Regions from separate parts of the Halomonas sp. LC1 genome, predicted to be linked through region 1. Evidence: riboswitches for the same ligand, from Rfam matches in the RefSeq annotation. Region 1 holds a riboswitch; the other holds the start of a gene.
What was found. A riboswitch is a leader RNA that binds a small molecule or an ion and turns the genes downstream of it on or off. The one in region 1 is predicted to bind thiamine pyrophosphate.
Positions count from the first base shown of each region.

Region 2: another riboswitch for thiamine pyrophosphate. It lies ahead of thiM (hydroxyethylthiazole kinase); the one in region 1 lies ahead of QIT27_RS04950 (sodium:solute symporter family transporter).

Region 1 covers NZ_JASSPG010000002.1:444,782-456,053, forward strand. The annotation lists gene QIT27_RS04925 (alpha-E domain-containing protein) at 1-398, shown strand, start outside; gene QIT27_RS04930 (zinc-binding metallopeptidase family protein) at 399-1,460, opposite strand; gene QIT27_RS04935 (CoA-acylating methylmalonate-semialdehyde dehydrogenase) at 1,683-3,179, shown strand; gene QIT27_RS04940 (hypothetical protein) at 3,229-3,918, opposite strand; gene QIT27_RS04945 (peroxidase-related enzyme) at 4,093-4,704, shown strand; TPP riboswitch at 4,749-4,852, shown strand; gene QIT27_RS04950 (sodium:solute symporter family transporter) at 4,842-6,221, shown strand; gene QIT27_RS04955 (sensor domain-containing diguanylate cyclase) at 6,296-7,726, shown strand; gene QIT27_RS04960 (magnesium transporter CorA family protein) at 7,744-8,712, shown strand; gene QIT27_RS04965 (MFS transporter) at 8,709-9,887, opposite strand; gene QIT27_RS04970 (NnrU family protein) at 10,052-10,630, shown strand; gene QIT27_RS04975 (alcohol dehydrogenase catalytic domain-containing protein) at 10,695-11,272, shown strand, end outside.
Region 2 covers NZ_JASSPG010000008.1:125,979-137,250, forward strand. The annotation lists gene QIT27_RS14055 (DNA-directed RNA polymerase subunit alpha) at 1-591, shown strand, start outside; gene rplQ (50S ribosomal protein L17) at 631-1,017, shown strand; gene QIT27_RS14065 (serine hydrolase) at 1,213-2,601, shown strand; gene QIT27_RS14070 (DMT family transporter) at 2,704-3,579, shown strand; gene QIT27_RS14075 (DODA-type extradiol aromatic ring-opening family dioxygenase) at 3,583-4,320, opposite strand; gene QIT27_RS14080 (DoxX family protein) at 4,377-4,784, opposite strand; gene QIT27_RS14085 (LysR family transcriptional regulator) at 4,879-5,799, opposite strand; gene thiE (thiamine phosphate synthase) at 5,796-6,410, opposite strand; gene thiM (hydroxyethylthiazole kinase) at 6,400-7,209, opposite strand; TPP riboswitch at 7,234-7,325, opposite strand; gene QIT27_RS14100 (hypothetical protein) at 7,375-7,719, opposite strand; gene QIT27_RS14105 (DUF2237 family protein) at 7,845-8,219, opposite strand; gene gloA (lactoylglutathione lyase) at 8,426-8,959, shown strand; gene QIT27_RS14115 (DUF6164 family protein) at 8,961-9,326, shown strand; gene QIT27_RS14120 (cupin domain-containing protein) at 9,323-9,997, opposite strand; gene QIT27_RS14125 (metal ABC transporter solute-binding protein, Zn/Mn family) at 10,145-11,254, opposite strand.

The DNA of each region.
Region 1 (11,272 bases):
GCGTCTTGAAGTCACTCACCGCGTATCAGATGTATCGTCAACAGGTCAGGCTACGGGTGCGCGGCCCGGACGTGCTGCGTTTTCTGCTGCAAGATCCGCATTTGCCTCGCTCCATTGCCTGTAGTTTGGAAACCTTGGGGCACGAGCTACAGCTACTGCCCCGCCAAGACCGCGTCGCGGCGACGGTGTCGTTGGTACGGGCCGACGTGGTCGATGCGGATATTCAGGCGCTGGCGCACTCGCCGAGCAAGCTGCACGCTTTCGTGGACGAACTGCAAATTGGCTTTGCCGCCATCCACGATACGCTTAGCGCTACCTACTTCGTGAACGGCGACGGCGTTCCTCGGGTCACCCAGCGTCAAACCCAAAGCCACACAGGCGACCATGACAACGATTAACTAGGCCGCTTGAGAGCTGGCGTTCGCCTGTTGAATGAGTTCATGCAGGTACGCCAGCTTCTCACGCACCGCCGGGGCGATGACGCCGGGTGCCAAGTCCAGCAGGCCCATGTCACGATTGAGTTCGTTCACTGCCATGCCCACCTGATGAAACGCCTGAAGCATGCTCTCCAAAGAGCCGTCGTACTCGGCACGTGAGAGGCCCATGTGCAGTGCCGTATCCAGCACGGCCACCATGTCCAGATAGAAGGCAAACGTCTCGGCGAAATCCTCCCACGGATGCATGGCGGCGTAGGCGGAAATGAACCGCGAGGGCCAGTCTGCCGGCGCGCCTTGCTGATAGTACTGCTCCAGGGCTTCGCCATAGGTAGGGTGGTTGTGGTCGCCGAATACGCGAATGCTGGCGGCTTCGTCTTGGTCTTTGACCAGCAGATCCCAGTAGTAGTGGCCGATTTCGTGACGAAAATGGCCGATCAGCGTGCGGTGGGATTCGTTCATGTCGACACGCAGCCGCTCACGCTCTACGTCATCGGCTTCTTTGACGTTGATGGTGATATGGCCGTTGGCGTGGCCGGTGTAGACCTTCTCTTGGTTCGCCGTGGAGCGCCATAGCCCTTGGTCGGGCAGCGCATCGGCCATGAACGAAAAGCTCAGCGGAACGCGGATGTCCTCGCCTTCGACGCCATGGGGAAGCTTGAGCAAATCCAGCGTATAGAAAAGCCGCCGTTTAGCACTCTCCAGCGCTGCCCAACGCTCCCGGTTGCCGTCGACCTCTAAATCGGGAATCACCTCGTTATAGCGGCAGCAGTCGCACAGCGTATCCGCGTGCCCTTCGGCCATCACGACCATCCGATTGCAAACGTTTTCGACGGCGTAGTTGTGGCACTTCATCAGCGCCGTACCGCAGCCTTCATGGGTGCAGCGGTAGCCGCCGCTATCCAGCGGTGCCAGTGCCACGATATGACGACAAGCGGGGCACCAGCCTACCTCCGACTCACAGGCCAAGCAGTGAGTGTTCTCGAAAAACAGCGGATTGCCACAGCGGCAGCTAAACGTCTGCATGGATGCCTCCTTGTGATCACCACAGCGCATCTCACGAAGGTGAGTGCTGATACTCAACTGTCTCAGCATAGCGAGGCCCTGACTGAGAGGGAAAGCCAAATCGTCGCTCGATGCGGAAATTATCTTTGCCCAGAGGCTAATTGACGTTTACGTCAACTTGCTGATATACCCTAGTAGCGCCTTATTCGATCCCATAACAAACACAACCCGAGGAAACGCATCATGTCTGTTCGTGAAATACCGATGTATATCGATGGCCAGCCGGTCATGTCCCAAAGCCAAGAGTGGCGCGACGTGGTGAACCCAGCGACTCAAGAAGTGGTCGCCCGGGTGCCCTTCTGTACGTCCGACGAGGTCGAGCGCGCCATCGCCAGCGCCAAGACGGCGTTCAAAGAGTGGCGTAAAGTGCCGCTGGGCAAACGCATGCGCATCATGCTCAAACTGCAGGCGCTCATCCGAGATAACACGGCGGAGCTGGCGGCACTGATTACCGAAGAGCATGGTAAAACCCTGCCGGATGCGGAAGGTGAAGTGGGGCGCGGCTTGGAAGTGGTCGAGCATGCGTGCTCCATTACCTCGCTTCAGCTAGGCGAGCTGGCCGAAAATGCCGCCAATGACGTCGATGTATACACCATGCACCAGCCGCTGGGCGTGGGAGCGGGCATTACGGCCTTCAACTTCCCGATCATGCTGCCCTGTTTCATGTTCCCGCTGGCCATTGCCACGGGCAACACCTTCGTGTTGAAGCCCTCCGAGCAGGACCCCAGCTCGACCATGCGGCTCGTAGAGCTGGCGCACGAAGCAGGTATTCCTGCCGGGGTTTTGAACGTGGTCCACGGTGGGCCGGATGTCGCTAACCAAATTGCCGACCATCAGGATATCAAGGCACTGTCGTTCATCGGTTCGACCCATGTGGGGTCACTGCTGTACAACCGCGCTGCCGCCGCAGGCAAGCGCATGCAGGCCATGATGGGCGCAAAAAACCACTGTGTCGTCATGCCGGATGCCAACCGTAGTCAAGCCATCGATAGCCTGCTGGGCTCTGCTTTTGGTGCCGCCGGTCAGCGCTGCATGGCGAACTCGGTGGTCGTGCTGGTGGGAGAGGCGCGCGAGTGGATCAAAGATATCGAAGCCGGTGCGCGCAGTATGACCGTGGGGCCGGGTACTCAGCGTGAAGCGGACCTAGGGCCGCTGGTATCGCCACAGGCCAAGGCCCGCGTCGAGCGCTTGATTAGCGCAGGCGAAGCAGAGGGCGCCACGCTGCTGGTGGATGGTCGCGGCTACACGGTCGACGGCTACCCGGATGGTAACTTCGTCGGACCGACTCTGTTTTCCGATGTGACGGCAGACATGACGATCTATCGCGAGGAAATTTTTGGCCCGGTGCTGTGCGTTGTCAACGTCGAGACGCTGGACGACGCCATCGCGTTCATTAATGCCAACCCAAATGGCAACGGCACCTCGATCTTCACCAACTCGGGCTGGGTAGCACGGCGCTTCGAGACCGACATCGACGTGGGCCAAATCGGTATCAACGTGCCGATTCCAGTGCCGGTGGCTTATTTCAGCTTTACCGGCTCTCGGGCCTCGAAACTGGGTGACTTGGGGCCCAACGGTAAGCAGGCGATTGCCTTCTGGACCCAAACCAAAACGGTCACTGCCCGCTGGTTCGAGCCGGAAAACGTCTCAAGCGGTATCAACAGCACGATTTCGCTATAGCGCGCCCTGGGCGCAGTAAAGCGCCTCCTCGGCCGAGGAGGCGCGCAGCTCAATAACGTTCGAACAGCGGCAGGCTTTCCGAGAGCAGTTGGGCGATGGGACCCAGCTGACTTTCGTGAAGGACTAGCAAATAAGGCGCGTCCTGCTCCTCGCTGATGGGCACCAGCAGCGCAAACTCGCCCTCCTCCAAATGAAACTCATGGATCTCGCGAGGGCCGTGGGGGGTGTCGCACTGGGAGCAGCGGTAGGTGTCATCTTCGCCGTAAACCAAGCGGTGGTACATCTTGAACAGCGTGTAGAGGGCGAGCCCACCTTCGAACGCGGGCCAACGGGCCGGCGTTTCGCGGATGTCGTCGGTCAGTGCGTTGCCATCTGCTTCGGCATCGGCAATGGCGTCGGCTAGCGGCTCGGCCAGGATGGCGGTTTGATCTGCGGGCAACGGTGCGTTTTTCTCGGCAGCCGTAGCGAAGCGCGTCACGGCGGCATCGAAATCTGTCAGGCTGTGCAGGGTAAAGTCGGCGTGCTGCAGGTCGGCGGGTTCGAAGCCACCGTTCTCCCAGCCGTGAATCACACGAAGCGTTACCTGACCTCGCTTCATGGGGCGGGCCAGCAGGGTGTGAAGCATGACGCGGATATGCAACTGACGCTCATCCGTATCGTTTTCGAACGCACGGTAAGGGTCGGCGAACAGTTCATGCAAACGCCCTGGCGTGTGCTCTTTTGCTTCGGAGTATGACATGGTGGTTTCCCTGTTAGTACACCGCTTGGCTAATAGCGTACGGCTCTTATGACATTAAATCATTAAGAGTATGGCGAGCGTTAAGGCGTATTGAAAGACTCTTTAGTTAGCAATTTGTTACGAGTAAACGCCATTCAGCAGTTAGGCGCCACGTTACAAAAAACAGGAGTGCGTATGTCTGTCTCGATAAGTCGATTTACACTTCCTGAGACGCTAGAAGAAGTTCCCGAGGATATCCGGGAAGCCATGTTAGCGGTGCAGGAAAAAGCGGGCTTCGTACCCAACGTATTTCTCATGCTCGCGCATCGTCCCCAGGAGTTCCGTGCTTTTTTTGCCTATCACGATGCGTTGATGGACCGGGCGTCCGATACGCTGACGAAAGCGGAAAAAGAGATGATCGTCGTGGCCACCAGTGCCCGTAATCGCTGTTTGTACTGCGTTGTCGCCCATGGCGCGCTGGTGCGTATTTATAGTAAAGACCCTTTGCTGGCGGACAATATCGCCATTAATTATCGCGTGGCGGGACTCAGCGAGCGTCATCGGTTGATGCTCGATTTTGCGCTGCATAGCGCCATCGAGCTGGGGGAGTTTTCAACCGAGTGGCAAATGCGCCTGGAAACCGTTGGGTTTACCTTGGACGACTGTTGGGACATTGGTGCCATTGCGGCCTTTTTCGGCATGTCCAACCGCTTGGTGACGCTGGCGGGAACGCCGCCCAACGCCGAGTTCTATACGATGGGGCGCGTCCCCAAACAGCCGGAGGAGAGTGCTCGGCAGACCACCTGAGACTTTACTAATGCGCTAGTTTGATTGAGGATGTCGCCTCCATTCACTGTCGCCAGGGGAGCCCCATCGGGGCTGAGAATGCGCGTAACGCAGACCCTGGAACCTGATCCGGTTCGTACCGGCGGAGGAAGCGCGACATGCCTTACCTAACGTCTCTCGTATTAGGCGCAGCGTTGTGCTGCTTTGCTTTTTTGGGCCTTCGGGCCCGCTTTGGTGGCGGTTCGTTGGATGACTATGTCACCGCCCGCAATTCTCAAACCGCGTCTACCTTGGGGCTCTCCTTTTTGGCCTCGGGTATGGGGGCGTGGATTCTGTTTGCGCCCCCGGAAATTGGCGCGTTCGTGGGCCCCGTGGCGCTCCTGGGCTATGCGCTTGGCTCGGCGCTGCCTTTCATCGTGCTGGGCCTTTATGGCCCCAAAATACGCCAAGCGCTGCCGGAAGGGCGCAGCATCGCCGAGTTTGCTGATACGTGCTACGGCACGGGCGTGCGCCGCTTCGTCGCGCTCGTTTCCGTGGCTTACATGGGCTGCTTCCTGGCTGCTGAACTCACCGCCATCGGGGCGATTACCGCGCTACTCTCCGACGTGCCTCCTGCCGTGGTCATCATCGGGGTGGCGCTCACCACGCTGGTCTACACCGTGATGGGAGGGCTCCGGGCAAGTCTCGCCACCGACCGCTGGCAAGCGTGGCTGCTTTTGGCACTGCTGCTCGCCGTCGCCAGCGTAACGCTCTGGCGACTACCCAATATGCCGAGTGACGCACAATTCCCGTCGCTCCCCATCGGTAGCTCGCTCAGCGTCGCGTTGACGCTGGTGATCGCCGTGACAGCAGCGAACTTGTTTCACCAAGGCTATTGGCAGCGGGTGTGGGCGGCCCAAGACGACGCGAGCCTGGGGCGCGGTGCCTGGCTGGGCGGCGGCCTGACCGTTCTGGTCGTCATGGTGATCGGTGGTGTTGGCATCATGGCAGCGATGAGCGGGGTCAGCTTCGGCGAGCCGCCCATGCCGTTTTTTGCGCTGCTTAGCGATGCCCCGGTATGGATCACGCTGCCATCCCTGGTCCTGGCCGTCACGCTGGTCACCTCGAGCGTCGACACTTTACAAAACGGTATTGCGTCACTGTGGGCCAGCGGCCACCGGCCCGAGGCCCTCAACAAAGCGCGCTGGCTCACCGTGGCCATCATGCTGCCCGTGATCGTGATTGCTTTACAGGGGCTGTCGGTGCTGCGGCTGTTTTTGATTGCCGACCTGCTGTGTGCAGCGATCGTGGTGCCGGTGCTGCTGGGCTTGTGGCAACGAATGACACCGACGGCTGCGATCAGCGGTGGGCTAGCGGGGCTAGTAGGCGCCGTGCTGCCTGGCTGGCTGAGTCAAGGTAGCGTCAGCGCGGGAGTATTGGCCGCGACGTTCCCCGGTAGCGTACCGACACTGGGGCCGTTCGTGGGGGCGCTGCTGCTCTCCACGGTGGTGAGCGTGGTGTGGGCCGGGTTGACCCCGCGGCGTATCGCCGTGCGTTAAGTGGGGCGTTGAGCAGAAAATTCCGTTTCACGGTATGCTGTTAGGGGACTGATGACCACTTAGGTGTGATCGCCATGAGCCACCTGTTACCCCCTAACGAAACCGCCCGTTTGGCTGCGCTTAACGAGCTGGCCCTGCTGGATACGCCGAACGAGCCCGTTTTCGATCGCATCACGCGGTTGGTCACCGTGCTGCTCGGCGTTCCTAAGTCCACCATCAGCTTGATCGATACCGACCGTCAGTGGTTCAAGTCGCAAGTAGGCATGGAGTTCTCCGAGAGCCCCCGGGACATGGCGTTTTGCGCCTATACCGTGCTGGAGGACGAACCGCTGGTGGTCGAAGACGCTCAGAGTGACGAGCGCTTCGCTACCAATCCCATCGTGACGAAACCCGGCGGCATCCGTTTTTATGCCGGGATACCGTTGCGCAACTCCCATGGTCTAGTGCTTGGATCGCTGTGTGCGATGGATACGCAGCCGCGCCAGTTGACTCCTCAGGAACAAGCTGCGATGCAGGATTTGGCCGATATCGTGATCGGCGAAATTCATCTGCGCGAGCGGCTCATCAACGAGCAGAAAATTCGCGCCGCCACTCAGCAGTCGCTCACGGCGCTTCATCAAAGTCTTGAACAGCGTATTGAGCAGCGCACGCGTGAGCTCAATTTGGTGATCGAGTCTGCCTACGACGCCTACCTGAGCATCGATGCGCAGGGGCGCGTGTTGGACTGGAACCGGGCCGCCGAAAGCATGTTCGGCTGGAGCCGCAAAGACGCGTTGACGCGCCCACTCACCTCGCTCATGTTCCCACAGGGGCTGACCTGTGACGACGCCGCGATGCCCTTGACCTGCGACGCCATACGACGAGACGGGGTTCGCTTGCCGGTCGAGGTGCGGCTAAAGAGCTTTGAAGTGAATGGCCGCCCGCGCCGCAGCGTCTTCATCCACGACATTACCGAACGCCAGCAGCTTGAGCGTCTGCGTGACCAGCAGGCCCGAGAGGACGTACTGACGCGCTTGCCCAATCGTCGCGCACTGGATGAGCGGCTTCCCGAAGCGATGGCGCGGGTACGTCGTACCCTGGCGCCGCTTGTCGTGCTGTTTCTGGACCTCGACGGGTTCAAGCGCATCAACGACCAGCACGGCCACGGCATGGGCGATGAGCTGCTGCGTGAGGTCGCGCAGCGCCTTCAGAACGCCGTCCGCGAGACGGACTTCATTGCCCGTTGGGCGGGAGATGAGTTCGTCGTACTGCTCGAAGGGGTGACTACCGAGGCTCTTGAACCGTTGGCAAACAAGCTGATTCAGGTGATCGAAGAGCCGCTACACGTGGGGAGTGCCACGCTGCGAGTGAGCACCAGCATTGGCGTGGCGCTGTTCGTGCCCAACGCGGCTGAGACGCCACAGGAGCTGCTGAAACGTGCCGACGACGCCATGTATAACGCCAAACGCGCAGGTAAAGCGCGTGTCGCGTTGGCGCGTCCGGCGGATACCCCCAACCCTCTTTAACGAACCCAGGGACGCGTATGATTCGTTGTTTATTGACCACCCCAGAAGGCGATGTGCGTGAGGGCGATTTGAGCCTGATGGACGAGTGGAAACGCATGCCCACGGCACATCTGTGGGTCGATATGAAAGGCGAGAGCGAAACGCAGGAGCGTGACGTGCTAGAGCGTTTCGATTGCCACCCCATGGCGATCCAAGATGCTCATAAAGAGCGCCACCCCCCAAAGATCGAAGAGTTCGACAATCACACGCTGATCATCTATCGCGGTATTTCGTCGTTCGATGCCCAGCTCAATTTCGTGCCCCAGCAGGTCTGTTTCTTTGTTGGCGAGCGTTTTCTGGTCACGCTGCACCCCGGCGAGGCGCTCAGTATCGAGCGTTTATTCAATGAGCACGGCAAAGCCCTGCTGGCCCAATCGCCCGAGCAGGTCGCGTTAAGAGTGATGTATACCTCTGCGGGCTTTTACATCGACAGCTTGCTGGAGTTCGAGACGGAGTTGAGCGATCTCGAAGATGAGCTGCTGGAGAACGGCAACGATGTGTTGATGCGTAAAATCACCACTTATCGTTCTCGTCTGGTCAAAATGCGCCGCATCTTCAGCTACCACAAAGGCATCACACAAGAGCTGACGGCGTATGATTACGCGCATTTACCCCGAGGCGAAAGCGAAACGCTGCATGCCATTACCGATGTCGAAGAGCGTTTCGAGCGACTCTATACGCTGACGCAGATGTACTACGACATTTGTGGTGATTTGGTCGATGGCTATATCTCCATTTCGTCTCACCAGCTGAACATCACCATGCGCGTATTGACGGTGATTACCGCTATTTTCGTTCCGTTGACGTTTATCGCCGGTATTTACGGCATGAATTTCGAGTACATGCCTGAACTGAGCTATCAGTACGGCTACTTTTTCGTTTGGGGCGCCATGCTCGGAATTGGTGGGATTCTCATTTGGCTGTTCAAACGGAAAGACTGGTTTTAAAGCCCTTGCCGAGCCGTCAACTGCCGCAGACGGTACGCCAGCAGCATCAGCCCCAGTGCAATCAGTAGCCAAAGCGTGGCCAGTAGAATGGGAAACGCCTGGGCCCCCGCCATATCCAACAGTGGGCCGGTCAGTGACGGGATGACCAGCGCACCGCTGCCCGCAGCGGTGAAGATGGCGCCGGTGGTGCGTCCTCGCATGACGATCGACTGGTTGCACAGCGCAAACAGCGTGGGGAAGAAAGCCGAGGCGGATAGGCCAAACAGCAGCGCGCCGACGCTAAGCGGCAGCGCGTTGGCGTGCAGCCCTGCCGCCGCGCTCAACCCCAGCGCCAAGCAGCCGGCAAGCACCTGCCAAGGTGAGCAAACGCGCAGCAGCGGAATCGCCAGCAGACGCCCTGCCGATAGCGCCAGCCAAAACAGCGTTGCCAGCAGCGCCGCCTGCTCGGTGCTCAACCCAGAGAGCGTGCCATACGCGGTAACCCAACCGGCGAACGTAATCTCGATGCCCACATAAACGGAAAACAGCAGCATGAATAGCCCCAGCAGCAGCGGGTCTCGGTGCTTGAGGGCGGCCGCGGTGTCGGGATGAGGGTCGACGGTGGGCATGGTCGGGCTGACGAAGCGGGACAGCGGCCACAACATGACCGCCACGCTAGCCGCAACGATCCAAAACGTGAGATGGAACTGCCCGGTGAGCGATAGCGCGGCAATCATGATCAGCGGCGTCAGCATGTTGCCGAAACTAAAGCAGAAGTGCAGGGCGCTCACGTTGGGGCCTGCCGCATCTCGATGCAGCCATAGCAGCAGCGTGTTGCCTCCCGCGTTGAGCGATACCTCCGCAAACCCCAGCAGCATGAATAGAAGCGTCAACAGCAGCAAAAGCGGGCTAAGCGGAGCCACGGCTAGCCCAGCTACCGCCAGCACGCCCATCATCACCAGCACGCGGTGGCCGTTGAAGCGGTCCATGAGCAGCCCGGTGACCATCGCGCCGCTCATGTTGCCCACGGCGCGTGCGGTAAACAGCACGGCGATCTGGCTCATGGAGGCACCGCTGACCTCGGCCAGGTGCGGCAGGGCCGGGCCAAGCAGGCCGCCGGTCATGCCAATGGCAATGAACAGCCCAAAATAGGTCCAGGTGAGACGGCGATGGTACGTCGAGGGGAAGTGAAGCATACCGATCCTTGGCGAGGGCAGAGGCACAGTCAGTCGTCTAGCTTGACGGGTTTTGCTCTCCATCACTATTGGCGAAAAGTTGACGCCGCGCCATGTGGTTTGCCAAGGAGTGTGGCATGCTCCCACTCGACCAACGACTTGCAACTCACCGGAGAGTGACCACCATGACCCTCATGATCTTAGGCCTGCTGATCTTTTTAGGCGGGCACTCGGTACGTATCTTTGCGGAATCCTGGCGACAGCAGCAGATCGCTAACCGTGGCCAGAGCACGTGGAAGCTGGCTTACTCCGTGGTGGCCCTCATTGGCCTTGCCATCGCCATATATGGCTACGGTCAAACGCGCCTCGACCCTATCCACCTATGGTTTCCGCCGATGGGCTTACGCCATGCAGTAGCGCTACTGATGCTGCCCGCCTTTATCATGCTGGTGGCGGCGTATGTGCCGGGCAATGCGATCAAAGCCAAACTGGGCCATCCGATGATGCTGGCCGTCAAGATTTGGGCGTTTTCGCACCTGCTTGTGAATGGCCGACTGGGCGATGTGCTCTTCTTTGCTGCGTTTCTCGTCTGGGCAATCTTGGCGTTTAAAGCCGCGAAACAGCGTAGCCGTCAACAGCCCGCTGCACCGGCAACGACCTCGCTGGCGGCTACGCTGGCCACGGTGGCGATCGGCGTAGTGGCGTATGCCCTGTTTGCCTTCTACTTACACCCGGTGCTCATCGGTGTGCCGGTCTTCGGCTAGTCCCTTGAACCTTGCCCGGCGTTTGTTATTGTCGCGGCATATGCACTGAATAAGGAGCCCACCCATGGCCCATACGGATAACAGCGCGGCGATACCGGCCACGATGTCGGCGATGCTTTTGACCGGCCACGGTGATGTAGACGTTCTGCAGTACCGCCAAGACGTGCCCACGCCACAACCTGGCCCCGGCCAGGTGTTGGTGCAGGTCACGGCCACGGCGAAAAACAACACCGACCGCAAAGCACGCGAAGGGCTATACCCCACCAAAGGGAAAGAGGACGTCACTTCGTTTGCCATGGGCGGCTCCCCAACGCTGACGTTCCCTCGCATACAGGGGGCAGACGTGGCTGGGCGGATCGTCGCCGTGGGGGAGGGCGTTGACGCCCAGCGCATCGGCGAGCGCGGTCTGCTGGATTTCAACCTATACGCCGATGAGCGTCGCGACATCAACCTGACGCCGGACTACTATGGCCACGGTGCCGATGGCGGCTACGCCGAGTACGTGGCGGTGCCTGCCGATCAGTTCCACCACGTGGCCAACCCCGAATTGCACGATGCGGAGCTGGCGGCCATGGGCATGTGCTCCTATCAAACGGCCTATCACATGATGACCGCCGCTAACGTCCAGGCGGGCGAGCGCGT
Region 2 (11,272 bases), on a different contig from region 1:
GGTGCCGAGCTGAAAATTCAGCTTAAGGTCGCGCTGGGTCGTGGTTACGAACCGGCTGACGCTCGTGGCTCTGATGAAGAGACCCGTGCTATTGGCCGCCTGCAGCTGGATGCCACCTTCAGCCCTGTTCGCCGCGTTTCCTACTCGGTCGAAGCCGCTCGTGTCGAGCAGCGTACCGACCTCGATAAGCTGATTATCGATCTGGAAACTGACGGTACCCTGGATCCGGAAGAGGCTATCCGTCGCAGTGCGACCATTCTGCAAGAGCAGCTGGCCGCCTTCGTCGACCTGGAAGCTGACAAAGAGCAGGAAGTCGAAGAGGAAGAGGATCACGTTGATCCGATCCTATTGCGCCCCGTAGACGATCTTGAGTTGACCGTACGCAGCGCGAACTGCCTAAAAGCCGAGAATATTTACTACATCGGTGATCTGATTCAGCGCACAGAAGTGGAGCTGTTGAAGACCCCGAACCTCGGTAAGAAGTCTTTGAATGAAATCAAAGACGTATTGGCAGCGCGTGGCTTGTCTCTCGGTATGCGGTTGGAAAATTGGCCACCCGCTAGCCTGAAGGACGACAAGGCCTCCGCGTGAGTGTCGACTCGAGTCCCAGTTTGGTAAGGAATCACAACCATGCGTCATCGTAAGAGTGGTCGTCATCTGAATCGTACCAGCTCGCACCGTCAGGCCATGTTCAAGAACATGTCTGTCTCGCTGGTCGAACATGAAGTCATCAAGACAACCCTGCCTAAGGCCAAGGAACTGCGTCGCGTCATCGAGCCGCTGATCACCCTGGCCAAGCAGGACAGCGTTGCAAACCGCCGTTTGGCGTTTGCCCGCACGCGCTCCAAAGAAGCCGTCGGCAAACTGTTCAACGAGCTGGGTCCGCGTTACGCAGAGCGTCCGGGTGGTTACATCCGTATTCTCAAGTGCGGTTACCGCACAGGCGACAACGCGCCCATGGCATACGTTGAGCTCGTAGACCGTCCGGTTGCCGAAGAAGAAGCCGTCGCTGAGTAAGCGCTGCTCCTTCTGATAGGCACAATGAAAACCGACCTCAAGGGGTCGGTTTTTTTATGCGCGTATGGTGCTGCGCTGGATTATCGTATGAATACACCGAGGGAAGATCAATTTATCGACAAGGCATGCTAGGCTAATGCAGCGGTCGTGAGAGCGGCCGAGCGTCGGTGCGTGATCAATCAGCGAGAGGTCGGTATGGCAACAACTCGGGGAGTAGGCTCTGCGGTGTGGGTGGCGAATTGGCTGTGGGTGGCACTGCTCTTGATGCTGCTCGGCAGTGCCGCTGCCCAGGCGAACCCTCGCTATGCAGGCATCGTGGTGGACCTGGAAAACGGTGAAGTACTGTATGCCGAGAATGCCGATGAACCTCGCTATCCAGCCTCGCTGACCAAGATGATGACGCTCTATCTCACATTCGAAGCGCTGGAAAACGGCACGTTGAGCCTCGATCAGCCGCTGCCCGTGTCTGCGCAGGCAGCGGCCATGCCGGCGACCAAGCTGTGGCTCTCGGCGGGAAGTTCTATTCCGGTGGATACGGCGATTCGCGCCCTGGCCGTCCGCTCGGCCAACGATGTTGCCGTCGTCGTCGCCGAAGCCTTGGGAGGGAGCGAGCAGCGCTTTGCCAATCTAATGACCGTGAAAGCTCGCGAGCTGGGCATGAACGCCACCACCTTTCGAAACGCCTCTGGTTTGCCCGATGACCAGCAGATGACGACCGCGCGCGACATGCTGACGCTTTCGGTACGGGTGATGCAGGATTTTCCGCAGTACTACCACTATTTTGGACTGCAGGAGTTTACCTATCGCGGCACACGGCACACCAGCCATAATCGTCTCGTGCGCGACTACCCCGGTGCCGATGGGTTGAAAACCGGGTTTATCCGAGCCTCGGGATTCAACGTGGCGACGACCGCCGTGCACGACGGTCGACGCATGGTCGCCGTCGTCATGGGGGGATTTAGCTCCTCCTCCCGCGATACGCACATGGCCGATCTGTTGGATCGCAGCTTTATGCGGGCATCGCTCAGGGATCAGCGCACGTGGTTGGCCAGTACTCGCTTTTCCAGTGAATTCATGGGTTTCACCGGATCCGCTCAGCCGTTGAGACAGCCAGCGCCGACGCGTCCCATGACGCAGCCGATGGTGGCCAGCGTCTCGGCGACGTCACTATCCCCCACGCCGCCCGCTGCGCGCAGCACGCCTGCACAAACGGTCGAGGCCCAGCTCGTCGAAGCAGAGGCGGCCCGTGGGGATGCTCCTGCCTCTCCAGATCCGCTACAGGCATTCATCGAGCGAGAGCGGGTCTTGGCTGACGCCTCGCCGGGCGCGCAATCAGCCTCGGCGGGATGGGGCATTCAGGTGGGCGCGTTCAGCCAAGCCGCGCAGGCAGAGCAGCTGGCCCGCCAGGCCGTGCAGCGCCTGCCGAACAGCGTGGGGGGGCGTGTCGCCATTGACCCGCTTCAGGGGGCAACCACGGTATTTCGAGCACGTGTCGTTTCGTTGAACGAGTCCCAGGCACGACAAGCGTGTCAAACGCTCCAGGCGCAGGGGATGGACTGCATGGTGGTCAACGCGAGTCTTTGAAAGCATGACATAGCTGCCCCGCCAATCGCAGGTTGGCGGGGCTTTTTTATGCAGTGCTACCGGTGCTGTGAAGACAATAATAATCGTCGTAGGAGGTGACGGATGACACCCTCGCTAAAAGGCATTTTATGCATGTGTTTAGGCGTGCTGTTTTTGGCCCTGGGTGATGCAGTGTCCAAATGGTTGGGCGTCGTGCACTCCCCGCTACAGATCATCTTTTTCCGCACCTTGGTATCGCTGCCGTTGATTGCTCTACTGGCTCATTTTAGTGGCGGATTGCGCAAGCTGCGTACCCGGCGTCCAGGCGTGCATCTGCTGCGGGGGGTGATTTACACCGCCACGATGGTCTGTTTCGTATGGGGCCTGACCCTGCTGCCGTTGGCCGAGGCCACGGCGATTGCCTTCGTAGCGCCGCTGTTCGTGACGCTACTCTCCGTACCGCTGCTGGGTGAGCGTATCGACCCGCCGGTGCTGGTGGCGTCGCTTTTAGGCTTTGTGGGGGTGCTGATCGTCGTGCGTCCCGGCGGCGATGCGTTTCAACTGGGCGCGATGATCGTTCTCGCAGCGGCGGTGTTCTATGCTCTGATGATGGTGACGGCGCGACGTTATGGTGCCAACGAGCATCTGTGGGCGATGGTGTTCTATATGACCATGGTGCCGCTGGCAGTCACCGCGGTGAGCCTGCCGTGGGTATGGCAAACGCCACAGCCATGGCATTGGCTCGGATTTTTGGTATCGGGCGTGTTGGGAGTGGGGGCGACGGCGTTTATTACCTTGGCTTTTCGCTATGCGCCTGCCGCCATTGCCGCGCCCTTTGATTACACCGCCATGCTGTGGGCGGTGCTGTTGGGCTGGTGGTTCTGGGGAGAATTGCCGGACCTTTGGGTCTGGGTAGGCAGTGCGCTGATTATGCTAAGCGGTTTGGCCATTGCTTATCATGACCGACGCACCACCTTGAAACGCCGCCCCACGGCGTAGACGTTAGGCAAACTGATAGGCATCCATCGCTAGCACGCCGTGCTCGACGCTATGGTGTCGTTGTGTTGCGCGGCCGCCCGCCCCCATCGCCACCAACAGCGGCTGAAAGTGCTCCGGTGTGGGGTGATTGCGCTGGGCATCGGGCGCGTTTTGCCAGTGGACGAGCGCGTCGCGATCATCCTCTCGCAGCCGTGCATGCACCCACTCGGCGAAACGGTCGACCCAGGTCGGCACCTGTCTACCTTGAGGCTGTAGCTCGTAGAGGTTATGGGTCAAGCTGCCCGAACCGATCACCAGTATCCCTTCTTGGCGCAGCGGCGCTAGCTGTTCACCTAACGTTAGCAACGCCTCAGCTCCCCAGCGGCTGGGTAGTGAGAGCGATACCACTGGTACGTCGGCGTCAGGATACATCAGTGACAGCGGCACCCAGGCCCCATGATCCAGACCGCGCTCCACCTCTGTGGCCCCTAGTTGCTCGGCCAGTCGGCTTGCCAAGGCGGGGTCACCGGGCGCTGGGTACTGCACGGCAAACAGCGCGTCGGGAAAACCGCCAAAATCATGGAGGGTCGCAGGCGCGGCGCTGCGGCTGACCTGTAGGTGGTCCGTCTCCCAATGTGCAGAGACCACCAAAACGGCTTTGGGGCGAAGGTGGCGGCCCAGTGCCCGTAAGAAGTGATGGGCAGGGGTGGGGGTGAGGGCCAGCATGGGAGAGCCGTGGGAGATGAAGAGACTCGGTAACATGGAACGCACTCCAGTCGATTGGCCTGCCGAGACGAGGGGCTCGGCAGGCCATTGGATCATGCCAGTCGGCGGCTGATGACGAGGCTACCGCTGCCTAGGCCTGCCTGTACCAGGAGAGCCACGGCCCAGAACACTGGGAACTCCCAGCCGCCGCCGGGGTTGGAGAATACCCAGCCGTTACCCAGGTGTACCCAGGCGGCGCCGAGCAGCACCGGCACTAGCGCAAGGCTCACCCAGCGGGTGTATAGGCCCAGTACCAAAGCCAGGCCGCCGCCGACTTCGGCCGCAATGGTCAAGTAAGCCATGAAACCGGGCAGGCCGAGCGATTCGAAGTAGCCCACCGTGCCAGGAAGCGTAAACACGAACACTTTCATTAAGCCGTGGGCCAGGGCCATCACGCCCAGGCTAATGCGCAGTAAGGCGGTGGCATGGAGGGTTGCAGCAGGGGTCGTTAAGGTTGTCATAGCTCTCTCTCTCGCTGTGTGTGTGCATCACCGTGGATGCGATGAGACAACTGTACGTCAGCAGAGCGAGATGATAATCCCGCCGATTGGCACTTCACTGTTGCGAAATGCGCGACAATCCTAGTCCCTGTTCCCATACCGGTGGGTCTCCCCAGGCATCGGCCAACTGGTCGATGAAGCGCGTCACCTTGGCGGGCAGAAAGCGCCGCGCGGGGTAGATGGCGTGTATGTCTAGGTAGGTCGGCGGAAGGTCTAACAGAAGCGGCACCAAGTGCCCCCGTTGGATGCTCTCATGAATCAGAAAGCTGGGCTGCTGGGCAATGCCTAACCCCGCTTCGGCGGCATACGTCAGCATGTCGCCATTATTGCTCTCTAGTGGCCCCGTGACGCTGACGTGCTGCTGATTGAAGCGCCAGTCGCCGCTGTTCTGCCCGCTGCGATAGCGCAGGCAGTGGTGCTGGGTCAGATCCTCGATGCGCTGAGGGGTGCCATGCTGTGCCAAGTAGCCGGGGGACGCGCACAGCACCAGCTGGCAGCGGGTCAGACGCTTGGCGATCAGGCTGGAATCCGGCAGGCTGCCGATGCGAATCGCGACATCGTAGCCCTCTTCCAGCAAATCCACGCGACGGTCGTTCAGGTCCAAGCGTACGTCTAACGCCGGGTGTGCCTGCATGAAGTGCGCTACCTGTGGGGCAAGGTAGCGGGTACCAAAACTCATCGGACCATTGATGCGCAGGCGTCCACTGACGGTGCTGGTGCCGCTACCGACATCGGCAGCGGCCTCGTCCAAGGCCAGCAGAATGGCTTGAGCGCGAGCCAGATAGCGCTCTCCGGCATCGGTGAGATGCAGCCGCCGAGTCGTTCGCTGAATCAAGCGAGCGCCCAGCGTCTCCTCCAGCGCCATGACCTGCCGCGAGACGCGTGTGCGTGAGAGGTCCAAGGCCTCGGCGGCACGGGTGTAGTTGCCGAGCTCGGCCACTTTGACGAAGGCGGCGAGCTGATCGAGCTGGCTCATGGGGCGCGAAACGCCAGCGCCGCCTGATAAGGGTCAGGCTGGCCGCAGATGGCGGAAATCACCGCTAAACCGTTGGCACCGGCGGCCCTGACTTGGGCGGCGTGCTGCGCCTTCAAGCCGCCGATCGCCACGTTGGGCAGCGGGCAGGCGCGGACGAGTTCGGCCAAACCATCGAAGCCTATCGGCTGAGCGTGATCCTGCTTGCTGGCGGTGGCGAAAATGGGGCCTAGCCCGACATAGTCCAACAGCGCGATGGGCGCGTTACGAAGCTGCGCGACGGTGTTGATCGACAGCCCCAAAATGGCGTGCGGTCCCAGCACCTCACGCGCCTCTTGTACGGCGGTATCGCTTTGCCCCACGTGCAGGCCATCGGCGCCGCTGGCGATGGCCACGGCTAGCCGGTCGTTGATGATCAGCGGCACGCTGGTGCCCTCCAGCAGCGCTTTGAGCCGCTTGGCTTGGGCGACCATCGCCGCGTCGCTGGCGTGTTTGTCGCGCAGCTGTACCACGGTGACACCGCCTTTGACGGCGGCCTCCACCGTCGCCTCAAGGCCAGCGTCCGCGCACAGGATGGCATCGGTGACTAGATAGAGCGAGAGATCACACTGCATGGAGCGCCTCCACCTGGCTGAGCGACGAGAGATCATCCGGGGTGAGCTGGTACAGAGCATCCAAGAGGGCAACCTGAAAGCTGCCCGGCCCATCGGCCCGTTGGCCAGCACGATGCCCGGCGATGCTAAAGCACGCCAGGGCGGCCAGCGTTGCCGTCAGCGGGTGCTCGCGGTTAGCGGCGACGAACCCGGCCACCAGCGCACTCAATCCACAGCCCAGCGTCGTGACACGGGGCATCAACGGGTGGCCCCCGGTCAGCCGGAAATGGTGGGTACCGTCGGTCAAAAAGTCGGTCTCGCCGGTCATGGCGACGATGCAGTGCTGCCGTTGCGCGAGCGATATGGCTGCGTGAGCGGCGTCATCGGTGGATGCCGTTGCATCGACTCCGCGTCCTTGGCTTGCCAAGCCGGTGAGCGCCATCACTTCAGAGGCATTGGCGCGAATGACGCTGGGCCAGTGGGGCAGCAGCGCCTGGCACACCTGCTGGCGAAAGGCGGTTGCCCCGACCGCCACTGGGTCTAGCACCCACGGCGTTTGGCTTGCGTTGGCCGTGCGAGCCGCCAGCTGCATCGATTCGGCCCAGGGCGTAGAGAGCGTGCCGATATTGATAGAAAGCGCACCTGCCAGCGCGGTAAATTCGGCGACCTCTTCGGGGGCGTGCAGCATCGCGGGCGATGCCCCCGTGGCCAGCAGCAGGTTGGCCGTGCTGTTCATGGCCACGTAATTGGTCATGCAGTGGACGAGCGGCGTGGTTTCGCGCAGAGCGGCGAGCATATCGCCAAGCGGGGGGTAGGCCATAGTATCCTCCCGGCCAGGGAGGTGGTGAGAGGCACCACGACTCCCTACGCCGGCGTTATCCGGTTCAGGTTCGAAGGGTGCTTCTCAGCCGCTGGGCGGCGCCCCTGTCGTTGGTGGCTACTATCCTAGCCTTGGACGGAGCTGTAAAGCCCCGCCGGAAGAGACTTAACGAAACGCGATGCGCGTGCCGTAGGTAAGCATTTCATCAGGGGTGATGGCACGGCCCGACACGCCAATCATCTCATCGCCGCACTGGTCGGCGAAAGTCAGCACGCCGTGGGTCAGACCGAGCTGGCCCAGGGTGTCACGGATTTCACCGGTTCCCAAAAAGGTACTGACGCGGCCTTCGGCGTCGCTCAGGTCCGATACACCGTTGGCATGGTGAAAGCGCACCTTGTAGATACCGTCCATGGACTCGACTTCGACAATGGGGGAAAAGCCGTTTTGAATCGCATGGCTCAGCTGCTTCAGAGTCAGGCGATCGCCAAGGGTCATATCGATGGCTGTCATGACGCTCTCCTATCTGACGCCATTCGCAGGGCATCACGGTTGAATTTGTAAAACTGTCGAGATAGAAGTGTAGAAGGTCTGCATCGTTTTTCCAGGCGCATTCGATCAGAGCGCGTGCCGAGAGGTCAGTGCACGGCATCCAGCGCGTGTTGCTGAAGTTTGGTCAGAGGGATGATCTCTAGCGTGCGCTCGTTCGTGCCCGAGAGAATCACCGGTGGTGCAAGCCCCACTTGGGCTGCTTCGGCCCAGCGGTGGGCGCACAGGCACCAGCGGTCGCCGGGCTTCAAGCCGGGAAAGCCGAAGGCCGGGCGCGGGGTCACTAGGTCGTTACCTTGAGCCTTGGAGAAAGCCAGAAACTCCTCGGTCACCATGGCGCACACCGAATGGATGCCGACATCGTCAGGCCCAACGCGACAAAAACCGTCGCGGTAGAAGCCGGTTTTTGGGGCATGGCAGCAGGGCGTGAGCGGCTCACCCAGTACGTTTCGATCACGGGACATAGAGACTCCTTCGGGCCGGGCTGGAATTCCTAGCGCCTTGCCCTCATAACTAGACATTAAACGCGCCATCGCACGTTATGACCGATGCGCTGGAGCGATGGTCAAATGGCGGGCGCTTAGCAGCCTAAGCCTTGTACAAAGTACTACGTTCGTCAAAGAATTTGCACCGTATCCACGAAAGCGTCACCCCCCATAAGGAGAGTCTCATGTCGTATCAAGGTGAACAGCATCCAGGCGTTGCCCCAGCCGCCCCGCAAACACAGGGTTTTCGCTTGAACCACACCATGCTGCGGGTCAAAGACCCCAAGCGCGCGCTGGCGTTCTACTCCAAGGTGTTTGGAATGCAGGTACTGCGGCGCTTGGACTTCGAGGAGATGCAGTTCTCGCTCTACTTCCTGGCTAACGTAGAGGCCGGTGATAGCGTGCCGGAAGAGACCCAAGCGCGGACCGCGTGGACCTTTAGTCAGAAAGGTCTATTGGAGCTGACCCACAACTGGGGTACCGAAAACGAGCAGGACTTTGCCTACCATGACGGCAATGCAGAGCCGCAGGGCTTCGGGCATATCTGTTTTAGCGTACCGGATTTGGAAGCCGCGCAGGCGTGGTTCGATGAGCATGACGTGACCTTCGTCAAGCGCGCCGACCAGGGCAAGATGAAGGACGTAATCTTCGTCAAAGACGCCGACGGCTACTGGATCGAAGTGATTCAAGCAGACCGTATGGCCGCCATGGGCGATTGATATGGCGCATCTGCTGTTTCGGTTGCGTCACGTGACCGACGAAGAGGCCATGGAGGTTCGCCAGCTGCTGGAGGCGCATGGCTTCGATGTGTACGAAACCCAGGCGGGCTTTTTTCGCCTGGGAGTCGATGCCATTTGGCTGCGCAACCCTGCCCAGCGAGACGATGCCGAAACGGTGCTGGCGCACTATCAGGCCGAGCGGCAAGCAAAGGCGCGCAAAGCGCATGAAAACGCGTTGGCCCGCGATGAGGCGCCGACGTTGTGGCGACGTTTCGTGGCGCACCCGCTGCAGGTCACGCTAGTGATCGTTGCGGTGCTCATGATCGCTCTGCTCACCCTGCTGCCGTTTATTGGGCTAGCTCGCTAGTCGTCAGAAGCGTCAGACAGATGCCCGCGCTTGACGTACATCATTACCCCGGCCTGGCCTGCGCGAAGCCGTGGCGCAGCCCCCGGCGGGTAGCGGCACCAGCTACCTTCCGGGTACTCGGTGTCCGCATCGCACAGCGACCCTTCCAGCACGAACAGCTCTAATCCGCCCGGTAGGGCAGGATAGTCGGTGACGATGTCACGCTCCCAGCGCTCCAGGCTGATACGCTCGCTTTGATAGGTATGCAGCATTTTGTACGTGATGCCGGGCCGACGATCAGGCTGCCAGGGCAAACGGTGGGCGGGAATGGCGAGTTGGAGCAGGTCGTTCTCATCGAACTGGTGGAGCTTCACGAGAATCAGCGCGCCCTCATCGCCAATGTGGGGCGTATGGCCCGTGCCGATGGGGTTGCGCAGGTAGCTGCCCGCCGGGTAGCGGCCATGTTCGTCGGCAAACACGCCCTCGAGCACGAGAATCTCTTCACCGCCGCCGTGGGTGTGGCGGCTGAACTGACTATTGGGCGCATAGCGTACCAGGCTCGTGGCGCGGGCCACCTCATCGCCAATGCGGTCCAGCATCATTCGTTCTACGCCTGCGCTGGGCGAGGCGACCCAGCGATACTGCTCCGGCGTGACACAGGCAAAGTGGCTAAAGTCGGCGTTTAGGCGCATGGTAGTGGCTCTTTGCAGGGGTTTAAACAACGTTAGCGGCGCATGGTGGAGCCAGTCTCCCCATCCTCACGACAAAATGCAACGCAAAAAAATACCGCCTGGCGCAGGCGGTATTCGATTCTTTACGGCACGTCTTTACGACATGGCTCAGTGATCATGACCATGATCGTCGTGGTCGTGGTCGTGGTCGTGGTCGTCATCGTCATGACCAGGATCATTATGGCCCGGCGCTGCCAGAGCATCGTGGAGCACCTGGGCGTTGTGGCGCATCATGCCCAGGTAGGTGTTGGCATCGCCTTCACTGGCCAGCGCATCCGCGTACAGCGTGCCGGCGATGGGAAGGCCAGTCTCTTCTGCCAACTGCGTAATGATTGCCTGGTTGGTCATGTTCTCGTGAAACAGCGCCTGTACGTTCTCTTGCTCGATCACATCGATCAGGGCGGCCATGCTGGCACCGCTGGGATCCGCTTCGGTCGAAAGGCCGACCGGCGAGAGGAAATTTACGCCGTAGGCGCTGGAGAAGTAGCCAAACGAATCGTGCCCGGTGATCACGCTGGCCGACGCAGGAATCTCGCTGAGCAGCTCACGAATCTCGGCATCAACGCTATCCAGCTCTGCCAGGTAGCGCTCGGCATTGGCTTGGTAGCTCTGCGCGTTGGCACCATCGGCCTCGATCAGGCCATCACGAATATTGGTGACGTAGACCCTCGCCTGCTGCAGATCTTGCCATGCATGAGGGTCGTCATCGCCATGGGCGTGCTCGCTGTGATCGTCCTCTGCATGCTCGTCGTGATGCGCGTCATCACCATGCTTGTCATGATGCGCCTCATGAGCGTGCGCGTCGTGGTCGTGTTCATCGTGCGCTTCATGATCGTCGTGGTCACCATGCCCGTGCTCGTCATGCGCTGCGAACGCACGTGGGGCGATGCCATCCGTCGCCGTCACCAGCGCCCCGCGGTAGTCGCTGGAGTCGATCAGTCGCTCCATCCAGCCTTCGAACAGCAGGCCATTGAAAACCACCAAATCGGCGCCGGCCAGCGCGCGGGCATCACCAGGGCTCGGGGAGTAAACGTGGGCATCGCCATTCGGGCCGACCAGGGAGCTGACGTCCACATGCTCTCCACCGACGTTCTCGACCATATCCGCCAAGATGGAGAAACTGGTGACGACCTGAACCCGCTCGTTCGCCATGGCCGCGGGCAGTGCCAACATGGCCGAGACGCCGACTAACCAGCGCGATGAAGAGATAAGCGACATAACATGCTCCTGATGATG